Linked DNA regions of Shimia isoporae. Each later gene encodes a partner of the first gene's protein in a complex. Links are inferred from orthologs where the notes say so. Each region holds a gene or a part of one and is shown on either strand. Other genes may lie near its edges. The genes, in order: dnaG and BXY66_RS09120.

Evidence for each region.
Region 2: the proteins of dnaG (region 1) and BXY66_RS09120 are in contact, whole or in part, in a crystal structure (PDB 2R6A), measured with the Geobacillus stearothermophilus proteins. The link is inferred for Shimia isoporae from one-to-one orthologs. Residues at the interface, in WP_049624496.1 of Geobacillus stearothermophilus: Lys456, Leu457, Leu458, Pro459, Ala460, Asn463, Ala464, Leu467, Leu535, Leu536, Ile537, Ala538, Gln544, Glu545, Asp548, Tyr549, His552; in WP_033016901.1 of Geobacillus stearothermophilus: Ser13, Glu15, Ala16, Gln18, Glu91, Leu92, Asp94, Ala95, Val96, Pro97, Thr98, Ala99, Ala100, Asn101, Tyr104, Tyr105, Ile108.

The regions. Positions count from the first base shown.
Region 1 is NZ_SMGR01000001.1:1,979,174-1,987,541, forward strand. What follows is about bases 1-2,920. They hold dnaG (DNA primase), read right to left. Parts: upstream 2,483-2,920; coding sequence 518-2,482; downstream 1-517. Other genes in these bases: rpoD (RNA polymerase sigma factor RpoD), read right to left, coding at 1-399; BXY66_RS09740 (hypothetical protein), read right to left, coding at 2,570-2,917. In the rest of the region: BXY66_RS09745 (sarcosine oxidase subunit gamma), read right to left, coding at 2,952-3,503; BXY66_RS09750 (sarcosine oxidase subunit alpha family protein), read right to left, coding at 3,496-6,426; BXY66_RS09755 (sarcosine oxidase subunit delta), read right to left, coding at 6,423-6,695; BXY66_RS09760 (hypothetical protein), read right to left, coding at 6,692-7,234; BXY66_RS09765 (sarcosine oxidase subunit beta family protein), read right to left, coding at 7,245-8,368. UniProt on the Escherichia coli protein: RNA polymerase that catalyzes the synthesis of short RNA molecules used as primers for DNA polymerase during DNA replication.
Region 2 is NZ_SMGR01000001.1:1,854,359-1,862,667, reverse strand. What follows is about bases 3,390-6,250. They hold BXY66_RS09120 (replicative DNA helicase), read right to left. Parts: upstream 5,637-6,250; coding sequence 4,143-5,636; downstream 3,390-4,142. Other genes in these bases: BXY66_RS09115 (orotate phosphoribosyltransferase), read right to left, coding at 5,876-6,250; alr (alanine racemase), read right to left, coding at 3,390-4,008. Also shown: DNA repair protein RadA, read right to left, coding at 1-104; BXY66_RS09145 (paraquat-inducible protein A), read right to left, coding at 122-556; BXY66_RS09140 (hypothetical protein), read right to left, coding at 733-1,122; BXY66_RS09135 (ABC transporter ATP-binding protein), read right to left, coding at 1,446-2,192; BXY66_RS09130 (MlaE family ABC transporter permease), read right to left, coding at 2,189-2,974; more of alr, read right to left, coding at 2,971-3,389; more of BXY66_RS09115, read right to left, coding at 6,251-6,556; pyrC (dihydroorotase), read right to left, coding at 6,584-7,627; BXY66_RS09105 (phosphoadenosine phosphosulfate reductase), read right to left, coding at 7,687-8,309. UniProt on the Escherichia coli protein: The main replicative DNA helicase, it participates in initiation and elongation during chromosome replication. Travels ahead of the DNA replisome, separating dsDNA into templates for DNA synthesis.

The DNA.
Region 1 (8,368 bases):
GCCTTCGCGGCTCAGGAGTTCCACCGACCCCATTTCGCGAAGGTACATGCGCACCGGATCGTCTGTACGGTCCAGCTTCTCGGTGCCACCGGAAGACAGCGCCACGCCACGATTTGCGGACGACGTGTCCACAACGGCTGTCGACTTCTGTTCTTCTTCCTCGGCTTCCTCGTCTTCGATGATATTGATGCCCATTTCGGAAAGCATCGACATCACGTCTTCGATCTGTTCGGAACTCACCTGATCAGGCGGAAGAACCTGGTTCAACTGATCATAGGTAATGTAGCCCTTCTCCCGGGCCTCAGCGATCATCTTTTTGACGGCCGCTTGGCTCATGTCGAGCGAAATTTCGGCGTCCTGATCGGCGGGCTTCTGGTCGTCGGTGTCTTTGGCGGCCATGTAGTGCTCCTGCAAGTGCGGGCTGGGAGTGATTCGTTTTTACCGAATCAACCCCGCTGCGAGGTGATTCGCAACCCCGTTTCAACTGAGTCGTCTATGTGTGTTACCCCAGTGCGGCTTATGAGCGACGCGGTCGCCCGCCTCTGGAGAAATCTATCGTGTCTCTTAGCGCGTCCAGCGCTGCGCGTTCGTCCTTATCAATAGGGGCTCCATTGGCCCCCACAGCGAAATCTCCGCCCTCCTCCTGACGGCTGATCAGCGCGTTGTTGCGGGCTTCCGCAGCTTGCCCCAATCTCCAGGTCACAGCCTCGTCGGCCACTCCCAACAGGTCTTCTTCGGCCTCTGCGATCTCTGCATTCAACCCCCGCTCGGTCTTGAGCTTGGCCAGCTCCTCGGTCAGCGTCAGGCGCGCAAGCTCCATGTCGCCAGGGTTTCGCACGGCAGGGGTGATCGCGACATAGGGTTGGCGCAACAGGTTTTCAACGGCTTCCAGACCCAAAGCGTTCTCAACTGCCGATCTCGGATCGGGAGTGTTGGCATTGCGCATCAAAACGTCCCGCATTCGGGCATTGCCTTCATCCAGACACTCCATCGTTTCAATCGCATAATCAAAGTCATCCAGAACCTCGGGCGTGACCAAAGCCACCGCAAGTACGACGGCTTCACGGACGCGATGCTCCACCGCGCCCTGCCCGCCCGCCAACATCGAAGCTTTGGTGTGGGCCTGCACCGTGGGACCGGCTTTCCAGCGTCCGCCGTCGCGCTTGAATGTGCGTCCACCTGCGCCACTGCTCCGCTGCCCCCGAAAAAGCTGCCAGCGCATATCCTTGATTGCGTCACCGTAGTGCTGGCGAATTGACGGATCTTTGATCTGCTTGATCTTCTCTCGCAGGGCCTTGTCGAGCGCAGCCTTGCGTTCCGGACTGTCAAAAACCTTGCCCTCGATCTCCCTTTGCCAAAGCAGGCTGACCATTGGTACGGCCTCGTCCAGCACCTTCTGAACTGCGCCCGGCCCCTTCGCGCGAATAAGATCGTCAGGATCCTGCCCCTCAGGCATAATTGCAAAACGCAACGATTTTCCCGCTTCCAGCACCGGCAAAGCGAGGTCGATCACACGCATCGCCGCGCGGATGCCAGCCTTGTCTCCGTCCAGGGCGATAATCGGCTCGTCAGCTATGCGCCACAAAAGCTGCAACTGGTTGTCCGTGACCGCTGTGCCGAGCGGCGCAACAGAAGCTCCAAAGCCTGCCTCGGCGAGGGCAATGACATCCATGTACCCTTCAGCGACAATAAGCGGCTGACCCTTGCCGGCAGCCTCTCGCGCAGGGCCATGGTGGTAAAGGTTGCGCCCCTTGTCGAAAAGTTCGGTTTCAGGAGAGTTCAGGTATTTGGCGTTGTCATCGGGGTCCATTGCACGGCCGCCAAAGGCCACGCATCCGCCCCGAGCATCACGGATCGGGAACATGATCCGGTTGCGGAATACGTCGTAAGGTTTGCCACCTTTGCTCGATGGCTTCGCAAGTCCCGCGCCCAAAATAAGGTCCGGCGCCACCCCCTTGCCTGTGAGATGATCCCAAAGTCCCTGCCAGCCGTCTGGTGCAAACCCGATTTCAAAACGGTCGCGCGTTTCTTGCTTTAGGCCGCGCCTGTCTAGGTAGTCTCGCGCGGGGCCGCCGGCGCCGGTATTGAGCATCAGGCGGAAATGCTGGACAGCCATCTCCATGACCTCAGCCAATTTTGTACGTTTGTCGGCTTTCTGCTGGGCCTGTGGATCACGCTCCGGCATCTGCAATCCGGCTTCGTCAGCCAGAATGCGTACGGCTTCCATGAATTCGACGTTTTCCGTTTCCTTCACAAAATTGATGGCGTCCCCTTTGGCGTGGCATCCAAAGCAGTAGTAAAACCCTTTGCGGTCATCCACATGGAACGAAGCGGTTTTTTCGTGATGGAAGGGGCACGGGGCCCACATGTCGCCTTTGCCCTGATTGGACTTGCGTTGATCCCACATGACTTTGCGACCCACCACCTGCGTCAGGCTGGTGCGGCTGCGAAGCTCATCAAGAAATCCGGGAGGCAGGCTCATGGCGCTTAGTATAGATAGCCAGCACGGCCAAAGTCCATGGACCCGGCCGCGCCTGAATTCAGAAAAATGCGGACTATGCGGCGGAGATCAGCCGCCTTGCATCTGCTTGATCTGATCCCAACTCTCAAGGCACTGCGCCTCAGCGGTTTGCGACAGATCGACCTTTTTTAGATCTTTGCGCTTCTGGCTATAAACGAAATCAACAACCTGCGGCATCGCAGCGGCCATCGATGCAGGCCAATCGGGATTGGCTGCCATAACGGTGTCGACGACATCGCCTTGCTTAACGCGCTCAAGCCGCGCCTGCTGCACCGCGCCCATAACTTCGCCTTGCAGCTTACAGGTATCCTCTTTTTCGCCTGCCGAAGCCGGCATCACCAGAGTTACGCCCAGCGCCAAAGCCGTCACACCGCGCAGAAAAACAGAAACAGACATGGTCATCCCCTCAGGTCGTTGCGCTGCAAAAATGTCAGTCCGCACCGCGGGCCGCAACCCCTTTCATCGCGATCTCCAACTCGTGAACCAACGTCCGAGCCATCGACCGGAAAGCCATGATCTGAAATGCGTTGTCGCCCACGCGTGTGATCGACACCATCATATGCTGCAACATCGACCGCGCTGTGTGACCCCGTTTGAACACGCTCGACCGCAAATCTACGGGCACCAGCCGCGCGAGCACGTCTTCCGCCCCCTCGCCTTCCAGCCGAACCACAGCCCATGCATCACTTTGATCTGTCATTGCGGCCATCGCTCCAAGTGATGCGTCCGCTTCCGGACCAACCAAAATCGCCTGACCCTGCCCGAACCAGATCGCGCGAGCGCCTTCCTTTCCAGTCGCTCGATTTGCCGCAGGAAACGCCATTCCGTGTGCGGATTTGAGCGCATCGGACACGGCCTTTTCCTGCCCCTTGAATGGAGCAATCGACGTCATCGCACCGGCGTCCAGCTCGATTAGAGTGACGTCACCTGCCCGCACCGGAAGCAAACCCTCGCAGGGTGACTTAGCAATCAGTTCAGCCACGAACTCGCCCTCCCTCAGGATCAAAGAACACGGGGTCACAAACCTCGCATCGCGTTGTGATGCCACGCAAATGATCTACCATCACCACCTCCTCACCATGGCGCGCACGCCCGTTTCTTAAGAAAGCAAGTCCAAGGAAGCTTTCCAAAGTCGGCGAAAATCCCACTGATGTGGTGTAGCCCTGTTCGTTTTCACGGGTCGGCTCATCGCCAACCGAGAAGAGATGTGCCCCGGCAGTCAGCTGCTTGACCGGCCCCACCGGTTTGAGGCCGACAAGCTGTTCACGCTCGTCTCCATTCAGACCGGGTCGTTCACTCATCGTCTTACCGACACAGTCTTTTTTGGCGCTCACCATCCGCCCCATACCAATGTCAAAGGCCGTCGTGCGTCCGTGGATTTCCGCGTGAGTGATAAAGCCTTTTTCAATTCGCAGCACATTGAGAGCCTCCATGCCGTAGGCACCTCCACCCATCGACTCGGCCTTGGCAACCATCTGGCGATAAAGGCTGTCGCCATATCGTGCCGGCACAGCAATTTCGTACGCGTGCTCGCCCGAGAATGAAATTCGGAAGAGCCGACCCTTGACGCCCTGCACTGTGACCTCGCCGCAGGCCATGAAAGGAAAGCTGTCATCGTCGATCTCTTCATCGACAAGCGTTTTCAACAGATCCCGTGACTTGGGACCGGCAACAGCAAATTGCGCCCACTGTTCGGTCGTGGAGATCAATGCGACATTCAACTCTGGTCGCAGGCATTGCGACACATACTCCAAATGCCGCATAACCGGACCGGCCGCCGCCGTCGTTGTGGTCATGACAAAGTGGTTCTCTGCCCAGCGCGCCGTGGTGCCGTCATCCATGACCGTACCGTCCTCGCGCAGCATCAGGCCATAGCGCACCCGCCCGACCTTTAGCGTGCTGAACATGTTTGAATACACGAAATCCAGAAACTCGGCCGCGTCCGGCCCTTGAACATCGATCTTGCCAAGAGTCGAGACATCACAGATGCCGACCGCTTCCCGCACCATGTTGACTTCACGGTCGCAGCTCTGACGCCACGTGGTTTCCCCCGCTGCAGGATAGTAGCTCGGCCGGTACCAAAGGCCGGCCTCGATCATCGGAGCCCCTGCATCCACACTTGCCCTGTGGCTCGTAGTAAAGCGTTGCGGTGCAAACCCGTCGCCCTGAGCACCCGCCCCCATGGCGGCAATACTCACAGGCACAAAAGGCGGCCGGAATGTCGTGGTGCCGGTTTCGGGAATTCCGCGTCCGGTCGCGTCTGCCAAAACCGCAAGTGCGGCCACGTTGGAGTTCTTTCCCTGATCCGGAGACATGCCCTGCGTTGTGTAGCGCTTCATATGTTCCACAGAGCGGAAGTTCTCCTTGGCCGCTTGCTTCACATCCTTGACGGTCACGTCATTCTGAAAATCCAGCCACGCGCGCCCATGTCCTCCTACCGCCCACAAAGGCGACATCCGATAAGGCGCATCTTCGGCAACAGGTAACTCCGGCGACCCTGACGACATGCCCAAGGTTTCCAGCACTTTGCCGGCTGCGTGTGCGCCTTCGCTCAATGCACCATGTGTCGAAAACGTGCCTTGGCACGCTCCCGCGGTTGTCATGCCGGGGATCATGCCTTCGACTGGCACAAAGCTCTGAATATCCTCGCGCCAAACTGGACGACCGTTCATGTGGCACGTCAGGTGTACTGTCGGGTTCCACCCGCCGGAGACGGCGAGGCAATCGGTCTGGACCTTTTCCTCACCACTCATCGTCCGAAACGTCACGCTCTCGAGCGCCTTGCGCCCTCCCGCGTTGCAAACTTCGGCCCCTTTGACCATCCGGTAGTCACCGCTATCCGGCGCATCTCTCCGACTGTCCATAACCAGAGCCACATGCACACCGGCGGCGATCAAATCCCGCGCGGTTTGATGGCCGCTGTCGTTGTTGGTGAACACGGTCACCGATTTACCGGGAGCCACGCCATACCGGTTTACATATGTCCGCACCGCGCTCGCGGTCATCACACCAGGACGATCATTGTTTTCAAAAGCAATCGGTCGTTCAATCGCTCCCGCGCACAAAATCGAACGCTTGGCAACGATGCGCCAGAAACACTCTTTCGGGCGCCCGCCCGCATGAGCCAGATGATGACTGACGCGTTCCAAGGCTCCATATGTGCCCTGATCATAGGCGCCAGTCACGGTGGTCCTTGGCATCAACCGTACGTTGGGCATCGCGGTCAGTTCGGCAACAGCTTGCGCAGCCCACCCTGCGCCACTCAAACCGTCGACTTCAACAGAGTCGTTGTTCAGGCGCCCGCCCATGACGCTATCTTCGTCCGCAAGAATAACATCCGCGCCGGCACGCGCCGCGGTCAGAGCCGCCATCAATCCCGACGGTCCCGCGCCGATCACCAACACATCGCAAAACGCAAAAGCCTTTTCATAGGCATCCGGATTGTGCTGCTTGCTCAATGCTCCCAAGCCTGCCGCACGCCGAATGACCGGCTCATAGAGTTTTTCCCAAAAGGCTTTGGGCCACATAAAGGTCTTGTAATAGAACCCTGAGCCCAGAAACGGCGCCGCAAAGTCATTCGCAGCCAGAACATCAAACTCAAGCGATGGCCAGCGGTTCTGGCTCTGCACCTCAAGCCCGCCGTAGATTTCCTGCACAGTGGCGCGAATGTTCGGATCCTGCTGCGCGCCACGTCCCACGGTGACCAATGCGTTGGGTTCCTCAGATCCCGCGCCCATCACGCCGCGTGGTCGGTGATATTTGAACGACCGCGCCACCAACCGGACATCATTGGCCAGCAATGCCGAAGCCACAGTGTCGCCGGCAAAGCCCTGAACCGGCTGACCGTCAAAAGTGAAAGTGACGGGCTGGCTACGATCCACGAGCCCCAATCCTGCAAGTCTCATCTGCCCGCCTCCTTCACCTTGGAAGCCAGTTCCGTCTTGGAAATCTCGTGCGTCAGCGTGTTGCGCGTTACTACAATCCACGCACCGCACCCACCTTCGTGATACCAAAGATCGCGTGTAACACCCGCCGGGTTGTCACGGTTGTGAACGTAGTCGTCCCAAACAACATCGCTCGCATCCGGGTCCGGGCGCTGCAAAGCCACGGCATCACCCACATAGTAAAACTCGCGGCGGTCTCTTTCGCCACATATCGGACAGGTGATCCTCATTTGTCCTCGTCCCCTTCGATGTCCGCATTTGGCTCAGTGGCGAGGAACGGCTGACCAAGGCCCTCGCATTGTGAGGCCGCAACCCTGTTCAACCGGTACCGTACCGCCTTGCCCGGAACCTCAGCCATATCCACGGCCCCGCCGCATTCTTCCGTGTCCCCTACCAATAGGAACTCCGTTTCGATTGTCATGGCCTCCGGCGTATCTTTCACGACCACAAAGGCGCCACCGTCACATTCCACGGCACATCCTGCTCGACCGCGGCTGTCAAAACACAGCAGGAACTGGTTCAGGGTTTGCCCAGCGAACATGCTCGCTGCAACATGCCCCTGCTTGGCAAAAGTCACGTCCATGTCGGCCAACTTGTTGCCAAGCTCGTCTTCGTAAATCCACAGGACCACGTCATCGACCACCTGTTTGGGGTGCTTTGCCAAATGCGCCGCGCTGTAATCCCGCGCATAGCAACCTGCATCCGGCCCCTCCGCCAAGACGCTCGAGCCCAGCGCGACAAACAAAACGGATAATGCAGTTCGTTTCACGGCGCCCCCCCTAGTGCAGATTGTGTTGAGAGCCGGTGCCCTCTTCGTCCATGATGCCGACGCCTGTCCGGAAACGGTCCAGTCGGAACTTGGCGGCGTAGTCATGATGCTGATCTGTCGCCATCAGATGGGCCATACACCAACCCGAAGCGGGCACAGCCTTGAACCCTCCGTAGTTCCAGCCACAGTCGATAAACAGCCCGTCAATTCCTTCCATCTTGTCGATCACCGGGCTGCCATCGGGCGTCATGTCCATGATCCCACCCCAAGAACGCAGGACCTTCGCTTTGCCGATCATCGGCATAAGCGTCATGCCTGCCTCCATGACATGTTCTTTCATGGGCAGATTCCCCCGCTGGGCGTAGGATGCGTAGAAATCGAGGTCTCCCCCGAAGACCAGCCCCCCCTTATCGGACTGGCTGATATAAAAATGCCCCATGCCGAAACTGATCACATGGTCGATAACCGGTTTCAGGCCTTCGGTGACAAATGCCTGAAGCACATGGCTTTCAATCGGCAGCCTCCGTCCAGCCATGCCGGCGACGAGCCCCGAACGGCCGGCGACGATGATCCCGACTTTCTTAGCCCGGATCGACCCTTTGGTGGTTTGCACGCCTTTCACTACGCCAGCTTCGATGTCGATCCCCGTCACTTCGCAATTCTGAACAAGGTCGACGCCCCTGTCCGACGCCCCCCTTGCGTAGCCCCAAGCCACGGCGTCATGCCGCGCGGTTCCACCGCGCGGATGGTACAAACCGCCATAAATTGGAAAGCGCGTCTGCTCGAAATCAAGGTACGGCAGGTGTTTTCGAACACCTTCGCGATCCAGAAGGATCGCATCGTCGCCCTGATTGATCATCATGTTTCCGCGTCTCGCAAAAGCGTCGCGTTGGCCGTCGCTGTGGAACAGATTGATCAACCCGCGTTGGGAGTGCATCACATTGTAGTTGAGGTCTTCTTCCAGTCCCTCCCAGAGCTTCAACGAATGGGAATAGAACTCGGAGTTGCCTTGCAGGAAGTAGTTGGCGCGCACGATCGTGGTGTTCCGCCCCACATTACCGCCACCCAGATACCCTTTTTCAAGCACGGCGATGTTGGTCATGCCGTGGTTCTTGGCGAGGTAATAGGCAGTGG
Region 2 (8,309 bases), 120 kb from region 1 along the record:
TCGACGATGGTGTTCCATTCGCCGCAAGCTTCGCAACGGCCCGACCATTTGGAGGAGGTTGCACCGCAGGCAGTGCAAGTGAACTGGGTTTTGCTTTTTGCCATGTTCCCGTTTTGGACCACTACCGCTTGCGGGTCAAATGGCTAATTGCGAGCGACGCCAGAATGCAGGCTGTGAAGAGGTAAAGTCCCCATCCGGTTTCAACTTTGACGTAGCCTGCGCCTTTGACGATGACGATATAAAGCGCGATCAGAAAGACATCCGCCATGGCGAGCTTGCCGAGAATCTCCAATGCTGGGAGGACCTTGCGGCGCATCAGGCCAAATTGGATCAAGGCAATTCCGATAACCTTAAGGTAAGGTGCAAAGATCGCGAAGAAGGTCACGAGAAGCGCGAGGGCGACATCAGTTTTCCAGAGCGACTGCAAGCCCGAAATGACGGAAATTTCGGAAAGGCCAAAGATTGGCAATACGCCTGCGCGCATTAGCGGGGCGAACCAAGCGATGGGGAAGAGGATCACAAGCGAGAGGTTGGCGAGGCGCAGGGTGTTGGTCATACGCATAGAGCTATGGCGTTTCGGGTGCGCCCGCAAGTTTTGCAGCCGGATCGAGGTTAACTTTCTGGAATTAAGAGGATTTTGGCTGTCTGCAAAACGTCGGCATCACGTCGGCATTGCGTCGGTGTTGTTTTGGCTTCGGGGAGTTTTTAACGAGGTGTGCGGTGGCAAGGCGATTAGATCGAATAGCTTAGTTGCGACAGAGCCAAGAGCGCTAAAGCCGTGAAGCCCCAAAAAACGGCGGCGGTGATTGTCGTCCATTTCCGGCCCAGACCTTCGGGCCAGCGCAGCCAACTGGAGCTGTGAAGGGCGAACAGCAGGCAGGCAACGATGAGTGTGATCGTTTCGGAGTACGCACCCGAAGGCATCCACGGCAGGTCCGGTAATTCGAGACCCAGATCATATCTGAATTCAAACAGCAGGATTGTGAGCAGACCAACGATCAAGACCAGCATGACGGATGCCAGCACAGGACGCGCTTTGAGCAGAACCAGTGCCGTCAGAAAAGTTGCGAGGGCCGCGATGACCGGGCCCAAAAGGCTAAAGAACGCTATGAGCAGGAACATGATCTCTCCGTTTTCCGGAGGCTAACATGGAGCCTTATTGGATGCGCCCCGTTTGTGTCACTGGAGTGAAGGTCAAGTTGCTTTAACCTTGATGGCCGAAAGTGCGTGCGGCTTCGAACTTCGGGGAGCCTGCCGATCCGTTTGACTTCTTGTTAGCTCGCGATTTTTCGATGTAGGTGAAGATGATCAAAGGATAGAAAACCGGCTGGCGAGGCAGAAGCATTTTGAAGCCGGCTTAAAACGATAACATTCGATCTTGGCAGATGCGCCGCGCATTTGACCGGCTGAGACAGTGCTTACTAGGCATGCGCAATAAACGAGCGTTAGCGCACCGCCTCAATCGGACCGTCGGCGCTGCCGGAGATGAACTGTTCAAGATACGGATCTCCCGAGCGGTCCATTTCCGCCACTGGTCCGGTCCATTGGATCACCCCGCCGTGCAGCATGGCGACGTTGTCGGAAATAGCGCGCACGGACGTCATGTCATGCGTGATTGTCATCGCGGTAGCGCCCATTTCGGTCACGATCTCGCGGATCAGATCGTTGATGACGCCGGACATGATCGGATCAAGGCCGGTTGTGGGTTCGTCAAAGAATATGATCTCGGGCTCGGCCGCAATGGCGCGGGCGAGGCCGACGCGTTTTTGCATGCCGCCCGAAAGCTCGGACGGGAAAAGGTCGGCGACATCCGAGGTCAGACCCACTCGACGGAGTTTCTCTACGGCGATTTCGCGGGCCTCGGCCTTGGGGCGTTTGAGGCTGCCGCGCAGCAGGCGGAAGGCGACATTTTGCCAGACCGGCATTGAGTCAAACAGGGCGCCGCCCTGAAAGAGCATACCAAAGCGCGCAAGAAACGCGTCGTGGTCACCTTGCGTGGCGTCTTTGCCGTCCACAAGGATCGTGCCGCGCTCGGGCGTCACGAGGCCAAGAACGGACTTCAGTAGGACGGATTTGCCAGTACCTGAGCCGCCGATGATCACCATCGACGTGCCCTTCGCGATCTCAAGATTCACGCCTTGCAGCACCTTCTTGGGGCCGAACGATTTATGAACGTTGTCAAAGGTGATCATGAGGCAAAAAACAGCGAAGTGAGCAGGAAGTTTGCAGCCAGGATCAGTACGGCAGCAGCTTGAACCGAGCCCTTAGTTGCCTGGCCGACGCCTTGCGCACCGCGACCTGAGTGCATTCCAAAATAGCACCCCATCAAGGCTGCGATACCGCCGAAGACCGCGCCTTTGACCAATGAAGACAGGATATCGTTGAACTGCAGGAAATCAGCGGTGTTGCGGATATAGGTTGCCGGATTGAAGCCGAGCTGCTCTGTGGCAACTGCAAAGCCACCATAGATCCCGATGATATCCCCGATGCCGACGAGAACGGGCACGACGAGAATGGCGGCGATAAATCGCGGCACTACGAGGTATTTTAGCGGATCCGTCGAGAGCGTGGTCAGCGCGTCGATCTGCTCCGTGACTTTCATCGTGGCGATTTCTGCGGCGATAGAGCTTGTGACGCGGGCGGCAACCATCAGACCCACAAGCACAGGGCCAAGTTCGCGCACCATCCCGATCGCTACAATCTGTGGAACGACGCTTTCAACTGAGAAGCGGGAGGATCCGTCGTAAATCTGGAGCGCGAGCGCACCGCCTGTGAAAATTGCCGTCATGCCCACGACCGGAAGCGAGAGCCAGCCGATGGTGAACATGGCAGTCAAAAACTCGCGCGCGTAGAATGGTGGTCGCACCATATGGCTCAGCGTCTGAGCAAAGAAAATTGAAAAGCGCCCCACCATCGACAGGAGCGCCAGTGTCTGTCGGCCAATCAGTGAAAAGGGGGCGAGGAGCGCGGTCATGCGCTCTTGTAGCGCCTGTAGTAACGCGCGCCAAGCGAGGTCAGGATTTCATATCCGATGGTTCCTGCCGCCTCTGCGACGGTATCGACCGACTGGTGAAGGCCGAGCAGCTCGACAGATTTGGGGTCTTGTTCCACGTCGGTGACGTCCACAGTGATCAGGTCCATGGACACACGGCCAATGACAGGGCAGCGAATTTCGTCGGCAAAGACTGACACGTTGGAGCCCATTGCTCGGATCAGACCATCCGCATAGCCGGCAGAAATCGTCGCGACGCGGCTGTCGCGTTCGGCAATCCATGTGTTGGAGTATCCGACGCTTTCGCCAGCAGCCACTTCACGCACCTGCACAACCGGTATCGACAGGCCTGTGACCGGTGCGGCTTCGACAAACGGCATGCCACCGTAAAGGCCCACGCCTGGTCGAGTGAGATCGAAATGATAGCCGCTGCCGAGCAGAATGCCGCCAGTCGCGGCGAGGCTTCGGGGCACGGAAATTCCGTCGGTCAGGCGTTTGAACGTGGCCAATTGCTGAGGGTTCATCGGGTGTTCGGGTTCGTCCGCGCACGCGAGATGAGACATCACCAGTGTCGGGCTGCGGGTTAGAACGGTTTGGGCCACGGCGGCCCATTCGGCCTCTTCAAGCCCCAACCGGTTCATACCGGTGTCAAGCTGCACACCGAACGGATGGTTTGGCAGTGCTTCGAAATGGCGGACAATCTGGTTTACCGAGTTGAGCATCGGCGTAAGCATCATGTCGGAAATCATGTCGGTGTCGCCAGCCATATGGCCGCCAAAAACGTTGATTTCCGGTTTTGGACCAACGGCTTGTCGCAAGGCGGCGCCTTCCTCGGCGACGGCAACAAAGAAGCGATTTACACCGACGCGCATCAAAGCGCGGGCGACGCGATCAGCGCCAAGGCCGTAGCCGTCGGCCTTTACCACAGCGGCGGTTTGCGCCTCGGTCAGAGCATCAAGAGCGCGCCAGTTCGAAATCAGCGCATCGAGGTCAATCGTTAAAGTCGCAGTAGCCATGGCAGCGTTTTTTGTCGTTCAGGAAAAAAGGGTCAAGGGAAATCGGCGGGGCTCTCTATCGCGACACCCAGTTTCAGCGCAATTTCTCCGGTGGTGCGCAAGGCGAGCGAAATGAGGACATTCAAGATGGCGTTTTAGAACTCGCCGTCCTCACCGTCGTTCTGCCATGGCTGGACAAGGTTGCCAAAGCGTGTGAACCGACCCTCGAAGCTGAGGTCCACGGTTCCGATCGGGCCGTGACGCTGTTTGCCAAGGATGACTTCGGCACGACCGTGCAGGCGTTCCATACGTTCCTGCCACGCGGCCATCTCGTCGAGACGGTCGTCGGAGGGTTTCTCCCGCTCTGCGTAGTATTCCTCGCGGAAAACAAACATTACCACGTCGGCATCCTGTTCGATCGAGCCCGATTCACGCAGGTCCGAAAGCTGAGGGCGTTTGTCGTCTCGGCTTTCGACAGTACGCGAGAGCTGTGACAGGGCGATAACGGGGATGTTGAGTTCTTTTGCGATGGCCTTCATGCCCATCGAGATTTCAGCGATTTCCTGAACGCGGTTATCGGCGGTGCCGCGACAAAGCTGAAGATAGTCGATGATCAGAACATCCAGACCATGTGTCCGCTTCAGGCGGCGAGCGCGAGCGGCGAGCTGGGCGATCGGGAGCGCGGGCGTGTCGTCGATAAAGAGGGGGCAGGCTTCAAGGGATTTCGCGGCTTCGACGAAGCGGCGGAATTCGGCCTCCGTCATGTCACCCTTGCGGATCTGTTCGGAAGGAATCTCGGCCGCCTCGGAAAGAATTCGCGCTGCGAGCTGTTCGGCGCTCATTTCGAGCGAATAGAAACCGACCACGCCGCCTTCGACCGCGCCTTCTGTGCCGTCCGGTTTGGTGCCCTTCTTGTAGGCTTTGGCGACGTTGAACGCGATGTTGGTGGCCAGAGAGGTTTTGCCCATCGAAGGACGACCTGCAAGGATCAAAAGGTCTGACGGGTGCAGGCCCCCGAGTTTCTTGTCGAGATCGATCAGGCCGGTAGAGATGCCGGCAAGACCGCCGTCGCGCTGATAAGCAGCATTGGCGGTGTTGACCGCTTCGGTCACGGCTTTCAGGAAGGACACAAAACCGCGTTCTGTCTGACCTTGCTCGGACAGCTTGTAAAGCGCCTGTTCGGCTTCAACGATCTGCTCTTTTGGCTCCAGCTTCACGTCGGCTTTGCGCGCCTTGGTGGAGATGTTGTCGCCAAGGCCGATGAGCTCCCGACGGATCGCCATATCATAGATCATCTGCGCATAGTCACGAGCAGCGAAGGCCGAGATTGCCGCACCGGCCAGTCGGGCGAGGTAAGCCGGGCCACCGAGTTCCTTTAGGCCTTCGTCGTCCTCCAGAAAGGCTTTGAGCGTGACAGGAGACGCAAGGTTGTTCTTGGCGATGCGGGCGGCGGCTACTTCATAGATCCGCGCGTGAACCGGGTCGTAGAAATGTTCAGATGTGATGACCGAAGCCACGCGGTCGAAGATGTCGTTGTTGGTCAGGATCGCGCCTAGAAGCTGCTGTTCGGCCTCAATGGAATGAGGCATCGGGTCCGCTTCGGCTGCCTCGGGGGCAGGGGCGGCATTCATCGGTGCGATTTCGTTCATGTCTGTCCCTGAGCCGGGCGTTGAAGCGCCCGTGATCTGAATCGGTTCTTGCCTGCAAAGTGATGCAGAGCGTTCTACGACAAGGCCCGCGACGAGGGCAAATTGTATGTTTGTGTGGAACGCCTGTGGATAACTTTGCCCGCCCTGATTTTGTCAGAGCGGGCAGGGATGCGTCAACATCTTGTGTCTATCCGGTCAAACGTACCGGACTAGGCAGGGCAGATTTTTTGCTGGACGGGTCAAGAACCCTTGCGCGCTTCCTGCCATGCCCGCGGGTCGTTGAGGAAGTTTTCCACTTCGGCGAGTGTTTCTGCAGAAAAGGCTTGTTGAGCCTTTGCTTCAGCAAGCACATCCCACCACGTACAAAGGTAGTGCAGGGCAACGCCGTGGTCTCCGAGAGTTTTTTCGGTTTCCGGAAAGATGTCGTAATAGAAAATTACGGCCGTGTTGCCGCAGGTCGCTCCGGTTTCACGGATCGCGTCGACAAAAGACAGTTTTGAACCGCCGTCGGTGGTGAGATCTTCGACCAACAGCACGCGTTCGCCTTCACTCATGGCGCCTTCGATGCGGGCGTTTTTACCATAGCCTTTGGGTTTCTTACGCACATAGGTCATCGGCAGTGCCATGCGTTCTGCCACAAGAGCCGCGAACGGAATGCCTGCGGTTTCACCTCCGGCGATGTTGTCGAACGCCTCAAAGCCCGCTTCGCGCATCACGGTCACGGTCATGAAGTCCATCAGCGTCGCGCGGATGCGCGGGAAGGAGATCAGCTTGCGGCAGTCAATGTAGCTTGGGGAAGGTAGGCCGGAGGCCAGTGTGTAGGGCTCGTCGGTGTTGAAATTCACAGCGCCAATTTCCAGCAGCATACGGGCGGTCAGGCGGGCGATTTCTTCTTTCGGCGGGAAGGCGGTTGGGATCATGAACGTGTCCTTTGAGTAAGAAGGGCGTTAACGGGCGACGGACCAGTGGATCGGGTAGCCCGGATCAAAGACGGTTACGGGGCCGTTTTCGGTGACGATTTTTTCAGGGAACACTGTCGCGACATCCGATTTGACCAGAGTCAGTCGCGTGTCGTTTACGGGCAATTTGTAAAACGCCGGACCATTCAAGGACGCGAACCCCTCGAGTTTGTCGAGTGCGCCGTCTTCTTCAAACACGTGTGCCAGAAGAGGCATGGTGTTTGTGGCGGTGAAACAGCCGGCACATCCGCAGGCGGCGAGCTTGTCACCATCCAGGTGCGGCGCGCTGTCGGTACCAAGGAAAAAGCGCTTGTCGCCTGAGGTCGCAGCAGCGCGCAGGGCGATGCGATGCTCTTCGCGCTTGGCCACTGGCAGGCAGTAGTAGTGCGGTTTGATTCCGCCGACCAGAATGTGGTTGCGGTTGATAATCAGGTGGTGCGTGGTGATTGTCGCAGCAAGGTCATTGTCCTGAGACTTCACATACTCAGCAGCGTTGCCTGTCGTGATGTGTTCCATAACGACGCGGAGGCCGGGCGTTGACCGACGGATCGGGTCAAGCACACGGTCAATAAACACCGCTTCGCGGTCGAAAATGTCGATGTCATGGTCGGTCACTTCGCCATGTGTGCAAAGCGTAAGGCCGATCTCGGCCATTTTTTCCAGGACACCGCGCACTTTGTCGAAGTCAGTAACGCCGGAAGCGGAATTGGTGGTCGCACCCGCCGGATAGAGCTTTACGGCTTTCACAAGACCGGAGGCATGGGCTGCGGCAACATCCTCTGGATCTGTGTCCTCGGTGAGGTAGAGCGTCATCAATGGGACAAAGTCCGCGTCGTCAGGAAGAGCGGTTAGAATGCGATCGCGGTAGGCCGCAGCCTGCGCGCCGGTGACAACCGGTGGCACGAGATTCGGCATGATGATCGCGCGGCCAAAGTCTCGCGCGGTTTCGGGCAGAACAGCGGCCAACATCGCGCCGTCGCGCAGATGCAGGTGCCAATCGTCGGGGCGGGCAATCGTCAGGCTTTGGGTCATAGGGGCCGCTTACACAAAAGCGGCCGCGCAATCCAGCCCTGTCGGGGCTGGAAAACGGATTAGCTGGCCAGTCGTCCGGCGTCCGCGGCCTGAACCAATAGATCGAGCTTCCGCATATAGCGGGGCTCGTGCAGGCGGCGGGCGACGTTCGCACAGAGCAGTGCCTTGATATACGGGCGCTTTTTGGCCTCGATATCGGCCAGAAGACGATTCAGGTAGCGCAGGTGGTTGCGCCGTGCGCGGTAGAGTTTGTAAAACGCCTGCCGATCAAGTTTGCCGGCGCCGGCTTTGGCCAGAATGCGGAAAAGAATTTGCATTTCTAGAAGTTGCGGTTCAAGCAAGCTCCCCATGCGCGGCACCGGAAGCAATTCGACATTGCGGCGGCGATATAGCGCCGCGTGCATAGCATCTAGGTCTTCCAGCGGGTCATAGATGACGAAAGCTTTCTCGGCGCCTCCCAGCATGTCCGGGGCATAGCCGTACCGGCCGGAAAAGGACCGCCGGCGCGCAGCAGGGAAGCGGTGGTCCCAAGAAGCCATGTCGGGTGCCAGTGTGGCCTGTGGCTTGACGGCGATTACGGTTGCGCCCGGGGCCGCCAAAGAGAAAGCTGCTGCCGCGTATCCACAGGTACCGGCCCCATAGAAAATCACCTGATCGAATTCGTCAAAGAAGCCGTCGTCGG